One region of the Lysinibacillus sp. FJAT-14222 genome, then DNA from elsewhere that is predicted to be linked to it. Evidence: riboswitches for the same ligand, from Rfam matches in the RefSeq annotation. Region 1 holds a riboswitch; the other holds the start of a gene.
The links. Region 1 has a riboswitch for glycine ahead of gcvT (glycine cleavage system aminomethyltransferase GcvT). Riboswitches for the same ligand answer to the same signal wherever they lie in the genome.
Positions count from the first base shown of each region.

Region 2: it holds a riboswitch for glycine, as region 1 does, so the genes downstream of both, AN161_RS25070 (amino acid permease) here and gcvT (glycine cleavage system aminomethyltransferase GcvT) in region 1, are expected to answer to the same signal.

Region 1 is NZ_LIYL01000034.1:23,332-26,762, forward strand. Features, by position in the region: gene gcvPA (aminomethyl-transferring glycine dehydrogenase subunit GcvPA) at 1-342, opposite strand, end outside; gene gcvT (glycine cleavage system aminomethyltransferase GcvT) at 368-1,471, opposite strand; glycine riboswitch at 1,753-1,845, opposite strand; gene AN161_RS14920 (shikimate kinase) at 1,990-2,505, opposite strand; gene AN161_RS14925 (hypothetical protein) at 2,525-2,725, opposite strand; gene comGF (competence type IV pilus minor pilin ComGF) at 2,703-3,128, opposite strand; gene AN161_RS14935 (hypothetical protein) at 3,121-3,431, opposite strand, start outside; gene comGD (competence type IV pilus minor pilin ComGD) at 3,431-3,431, opposite strand, start outside.
Region 2 is NZ_LIYL01000060.1:10,502-13,932, forward strand. Features, by position in the region: gene AN161_RS25065 (DUF3221 domain-containing protein) at 1-20, opposite strand, end outside; gene AN161_RS25070 (amino acid permease) at 346-1,695, opposite strand; glycine riboswitch at 1,856-1,932, opposite strand; gene AN161_RS25075 (rhodanese-like domain-containing protein) at 2,897-3,280, opposite strand.

The sequences.
Region 1 (3,431 bases):
TGCTTGTAATTCCCCTTGTGAAATTTCTGGTTGATAAGGAGTATATGCTGTGTAAAACTCTGAACGAGAAATAACATGGTCCACAATAATTGGTTTATAGTGGTTGTATACGCCCGCACCTAAAAACGATACGTTTGCATTTGTATCTTTATTTTTCGCAGCAAGTACCGATAATTCTTTTAATAAAGCTGATTCTGATTTTGCATCTTTAATATCATATAGGCCTTTAAAACGTACTTTTTCTGGGATATCCTCAAATAACTCATCAACTGAGGATACACCAATTACGTCTAACATTTCTTGTTTATCTTGCTCCGTCATTGGTAAATAACGATGTTTCATAAATGTAGGTCCCTCTTTTCAACTATTATTTTGAACGTTTGTAAAACGGTGTTTCAACTGTTACTACCTTTAAGTACTTACCACGAATTTCGATTTCTAATTCTGTTCCGATAGTTGTGAATTGGCTGTCAATTAACGCGTTACCAACATTACGTTTAGAGGAAGGAAGCTGTGTACCCGTTGTCACTTCACCAATTTCTTTACCATCCTTAAACACTTTGTAGCCATGACGAGGAATGCCTTTATCGATCATTTCAATGCCCACAATTTTACGTGGCAGTCCATTTTCTTTTTGCGCCACTAATACTTCATGACCATTAAAGTCTTCTTTATTTAATTTCACAGCAAAGCCAATACCAGCCTCAAGAGGTGAAATTGTCGCTGATAGCTCTTGCCCATATAATGGAAGGCCTGCTTCAAAACGAAGTGTATCACGACAGCCTAAACCTGCTGGAACAACACCTTTGTCTTTTCCAGCCTCTAAGATTTTACTCCATAAAGCTTTAATATCCTCTGGGGAGCCGTATAATTCAAAACCATCTTCTCCTGTATAACCACTACGAGATACTAACGCTTTATGACCAGCAACTTCAACATTTTCTTGGAAACGGAAGTATTTAATGGCACTTACATCAGTAGCTGTTAATGATTGAAGAACCTCTTCTGCTAAGGGGCCTTGAAGAGCAATTTGAGCATAAGCGTCTGATTGGTTGTCAATAGTCACATCATATTGATGTTGATTTTCCATCATCCAATCATAATCTTTTTCAATATTTGACGCATTTACGCACAGTAAATAATGATTGTCTGCTAATTTATACGTTAATAAATCATCAACAACGCCACCATCTTCATAGCACATCGCATTATATTGCGCTTGACCTACTGCAATTTTAGAAATATCATTTGTCAAAAGATTTTGTAAAAAATCTTTTGACTCAGGGCCAGTTACTAAAATTTCACCCATATGTGATACATCAAATAAGCCTGCACGATTACGTACTGCATCATGTTCTTCTTTAATAGAAGAGAACTGTACTGGTAATTCCCATCCGCCGAAGTCAATAGTTTTACCACCATACTTTGCGTATTCGTCAAATAGAGGAGTACGTTTTAATTCGTTCGTCATTGTTTTTGCCCCCTTATTGTTAGTTACATTTTTACTAGTAGTAGTTCGTCTGTTTTTTTATACTAGTACAGTCAATGCTTGCCCTGTTTGTTCATCCAAATCAATAGGAGCGAACATTAAGCAAAACATTTTGACATAAAAAAAGACAGACGAACCCCTTTTCGGGATTCTCTGTCCTTGCACCTGAAAGTTACACCAGACTGGCTCGCATTATTGAAACAATGCCAATCAGTAGGCTTTCCCCTTTGGTGGCTGTTGTATTACAGCACTCTCCAGAGTTGCGTCTTGTACGAGTCCTTTTACCTGAGAGATTCATAACCCTTTGCTACTTGCTCCTTCGGTGACGTTTACACGTGCTCTCCCCGCACAATCATCCGCCCAAGATTCATCTTGGTACTATTTAGTATTCAATGAACATTAAGTTACTTATTTGTCTATATCCTAACATTAATTGTATTGAAAAGGCAATCATTTTTTAAATTATATTAAAACACGAACATTATAATCTTTTATATATATCATCGTTCGATTTTCAACCTTTTGACTTGGAATACTAAATACTCAAGAATTTGGCGAATCGTTCTACCCTCTGTTAACACTTGTATATGTCCTGCCTCACGATAGAACTTTCTTCTGTAATGATACAGCTTTTCTAGCTCTTCTTTCGTTGAACTCTGTACAATCGGTCTTTTTGGATCATGCTGTATTCTTTTGTAAATATCTTCGAATGTCGCATCTAAAAAAAACACAAGTCCACTGCGTCTCATTATTTTTCGATTTTCAGCATTGACTGCAACACCACCACCTGTTGAAATAATACAAGCTTCTTCTCTGAAATTTTTCAAAAATTCTGTTTCTATTTCTCGAAAGCGTGCTTCTCCGTATTTTTCAAAAATCTGTGAAATTGTCATACCCTGCTGTCTAACAATTTCATGATCCATATCATAATATGGCATCTTTAACAAATAGCTTAAACGTCTTCCTAACGCACTTTTCCCGCAGCCCATAAAGCCAACTAAATATATTTTTCGCATTCGAATCACCTTCTTATAACTACGATTCTACACTGTCTGACAAAATTTGTCCTAATAAATTTATCGTAGCTCGAACATTCATCTTTTCTAGCCCATCATATGTTCGAAACTGAATTTCATAAGACGTACAATACGTAAGAACAAAAGTAGTTACAAAAAATAATAATGCAATTGCGATTAAAAAAATAGTCCCTCTGTCATTTTTCAATAATTGGCACATAGAAGGTTCGCTCCTTTTTAATACCACTTGGAAGTTCAACAGTTACTGTTAACATATTTTTTTCATATTGAAACTGGCATTTATTAATACCATTTAGCATTGGTACATGCCCACCATTTACTTGATCGCGAATAATATTGCTATAACAATCAATATTATGAATGGCATCTGCTGCTTGGAAGGTTATTCTTTTTTGATCTTGTCGAATCGTAAATGATGAAATATCCTCTAAATACATATTCAAATCATAAGCAAATAGCTCCCATTTTGATTGTTCATCAGATAGTACCGTTGTTTTCATTTCAGCGAACCAAAGCATAATGAAAACAACAAGATGCGTAATAAGCACAAAAACAACTAATTGAAACACCGCTTCTAGTAATGTATAGCCCCGCTCATTCATCGACTTCACCTGTCAGCTGAATGCATTTTTTGCGCAATTCTCGTGTATTTTGAAAACTTACACATATCCCTTGCCCATTAATACCCCACTGAAAATATACATCTTCAATTGTTTTAGAGCCTTCCGTTTGCTGTAAATAGCGATATTGCTTTAAGCCTTCATAGGCGGTTTCAGCTGCAATAACCTCTAGCTTCTTGTTATAAAGAGATGTCTTCATAGTGTAGCTAATTGGTATTAATGTCGTGCATAATAACATAATAATGCACACTGATAAAATCGTTTCTACAAATGAATAACCAGATT
Region 2 (3,431 bases), on a different contig from region 1:
ACTAAGATAACGGTAAACAATAGGGTGATAGAAATAACTACTTTATTGTTAATAAAATTCCCTCCTTTTTCAAATTACAATAACAGGCATGTTAATTTAGGAAAATAAAGAGAATCTGTTCCAATAAATTAGTTGATCACTGAACTTAATGGATGATATTTATGAAACCGTATGCAATGTATATAACTTGATTGGAGCGCAGTAAAGCGCCCAGTCGGAACGTAAATCAACTCCATTCCATGTTCTGGTAATGACCGATAATTTGATTATACTCGTTAATTTGCAATAAAAAAGCCCTGAATAGTTTCACTTTCTTTAAAGTGTCACTATCCAGGACAGTCCTTCTTAGTCTATTGGTTTCTTTCTTTTCATTTTATAAATAAACATTAGTATAATAAACCAAATTGGTGTTAAAAGTAATGCTGTACGTGTTGCCTCTGAAATGAACATAACTACTAATAGAAATGCAAAGAAGGCAAGTACTAAATAGTTTACGAACGGAGTAAAAGGTGCTTTAAAAATTGACGCCTCATGAAGTGCACGATTTTTTCGTTTATAAATGATATGAGAGATTAAAATAATACTCCACACCCAAATAAAGCAAATAGCGCTTATCGTTGTAACAACACTAAAGGCGTTCTCAGGCATCAATTTACTTAATAACGCCCCTGCGGATACAACAATTGCAGAAATAACGAGTGCGTTACTTGGTACACTGTTTTTATTTAGCTTTGCAAACGATGGCGAAGCTTGCTTGTTGCTGCCAAGATTAAAAAGCATGCGGCTTGTAGAGAATAAACCACTATTACCCGCCGAAGCAGCAGATGTTAGAACGACAAAATTAATAATACCTGCAGCAATTGGTATGCCAGCTAGTGTAAATACTTGTACAAACGGACTACTTGAGGCAGACATTTCATGCCAAGGATTAATGCATAAAATAACAAATAGCGCACCTACGTAGAATAATAAAATGCGTATGGGAATTTTGTTAATGGCAGAAGGAATATTTTTTTTAGGATCAGCCGTTTCTGCAGCAGAAACTCCTACTAATTCGACACCAACAAAAGCGAAAACAACCATTTGGAATGCCATTAGGAAGCCGTATAGGCCGTTCGGGAATAACCCGCCATGTGCCACAAGATTTTCAACTGTAACCGTGCCAGTGCTTGTTTGAAAGCCTGTAAATAACATGATTAGTCCAATAATAATCAGTGCAACAATTGTGATGATTTTTATAAGGGCAAACCAAAATTCTAGCTCACCGAATAGTTTTACAGTTAATAAATTCAAAGTTAATAACAATACTAAACAGCCAATTGCTGGCACCCATTGAGGTATATCAAACCAATATTGTGTATAAACGCCGACAGCAATAATATCTGCCATAGCGGTCATGATCCAGCAGAACCAGTAAGTCCAGCCAGTGATGTAACCTGCCCAAGGTCCTATGTATTCGGATGCAAAATCAGTAAATGATGTATAGCCAGCATTTGATAATAACAGTTCACCTAATGCACGCATGACAAAAAATAGGGCAGTTCCGACAATTAGATAGGCAAAAATGATGGAAGGACCCGCTAAGGCAATGGCTTTACCTGATCCTAAAAATAAACCGGTACCTATTGTTCCGCCAATAGCAATGAGCTGTACATGGCGATTTTTTAAATCACGTTTTAATTGTGGTTGTTCCACGTTAATCCCCCTCAAAGATGAGTAAAAACTATGACTGGAAAATAAAAAGAGACTAGTAGTGACACTAGTCTCGTAAACGTCAGAATAACAAATACCAATTGTGGATGTCGGATATAAAAAGTTAAACATCGCGTGGTATAGCTTTCATGATGAAAGTTAATATTACTCCTCTGTCCTTTTGCCTGAGATAGTGAACCCTTCGGCGACGCAAATTGCGCTCTCTCCAGAACTGCTCCTGCTATAGTGTAATCCATAGCATTCATAGCTTGTATTGTATGTCTTGATGACATTATTTTAAGATATTATAAATCCTATCAGTGCCTTCCTAATTATTCAAGGATAAATTTCAGTCATTTTCAGAAAAAAAGAAGATTGGAGCTCGTCTAGGTAAATACTTTACGAAAAATAGTATTTTTAGACATACGTTAAAATATGGATAATATTTAATTTGTGGTATAAAATGGCGCATTCCCTAAAATTATGGATGAAATTTTTAAAAATGTATGCCTTTTGTATAATTGATCTTCGTTCCAACTGGGCGACTCCTTGGGGATCAGCGTCTCAGATAGACCCTGCAGCGAAGCCCCAGTCGGAACGAAAATCAACCACACATTATGGTGATGAGCTTATAAAGTGTTAAAGTAGGTGGGTTATTGGAAATACGAGGGAGGCATCTTGCATTTTGGCTAGGGAATGTGAATGTGAGAAGTATATTAACTCACGTTACTTTACCTTTTTCTGTAAAACGAACTTATCAGACGTTAAACAATAAATATAACAGGAGTGTTGATTAGGAAAAAATAGGTTTATTATTGAGCGATAAAAGGATTTTTTGTTGCTATTTTGCTAATATATTCCCATTTTTAACTGATTGTAGCGTAGGGATACTCGAGTGCTCCTGTCGCTTCGCTTTCGTCGCAGAGCAAAGCTTCCCGCGGGAAAGCGAGTAGCCCGTAGCGGAAATCAGCGCCTTCTAATTAATTAGGGTGGATAAAAGTGGTTAATCAACACACCTGTAAATATAATATAGTAGAAACTCAGAATTTTTTGCAAAAAAGTAAACCATCTCATAGTCATTTGAGATGGTTTCTTTCTGTGTAAAACAAAGCGACATAGGCAAATATAAATAAATTAATTTAGTTTCTATGAATGAATTAATTTATATTAGTCACTACTGCCTTATCGATTTTTGTTTCATTAATTATTTTTTGGACTTTATTTTACCTGTCCAAGTACGGAAGCCGCCTTGAAGTTGGTAAATTTGGTTGTAGCCACGTTTTTTTAGAAATAGAGCAGCACGTGAGCTACGGCCTGTATTTTGACAGTATAAATATACTGGTAAATCTGGGCGGATTTCTTTGTAACGTTGACGTAGAGTAGTCGAAGGAACATTACGTGCACCAAGAATGTGACCAGCATCAAATTCTTTTTGTTCACGTACGTCGATAAGCTGTGCTTTACGATAGCCTTCAATAAATTGTTCTTGTGTTAGGTTTGTTACGGCTTTTTTTAGTCGTAGGGCATTGATGCCGATATATGCAATGACAACTACTAAAATAACACCGATTGTGATAAGTATGTTCAACAAAATTTCTTACCCCTTTCTATCTTCTTTATTATTATAAAAGATGCGCTAGCGATAGTCCAATGAGTTTGATAAAATTAATTAGATTGTGGCTAGAATTAATTTATCTATATGTATGGATGTTATTAGTGAAAGGTCACAGAATCATTCC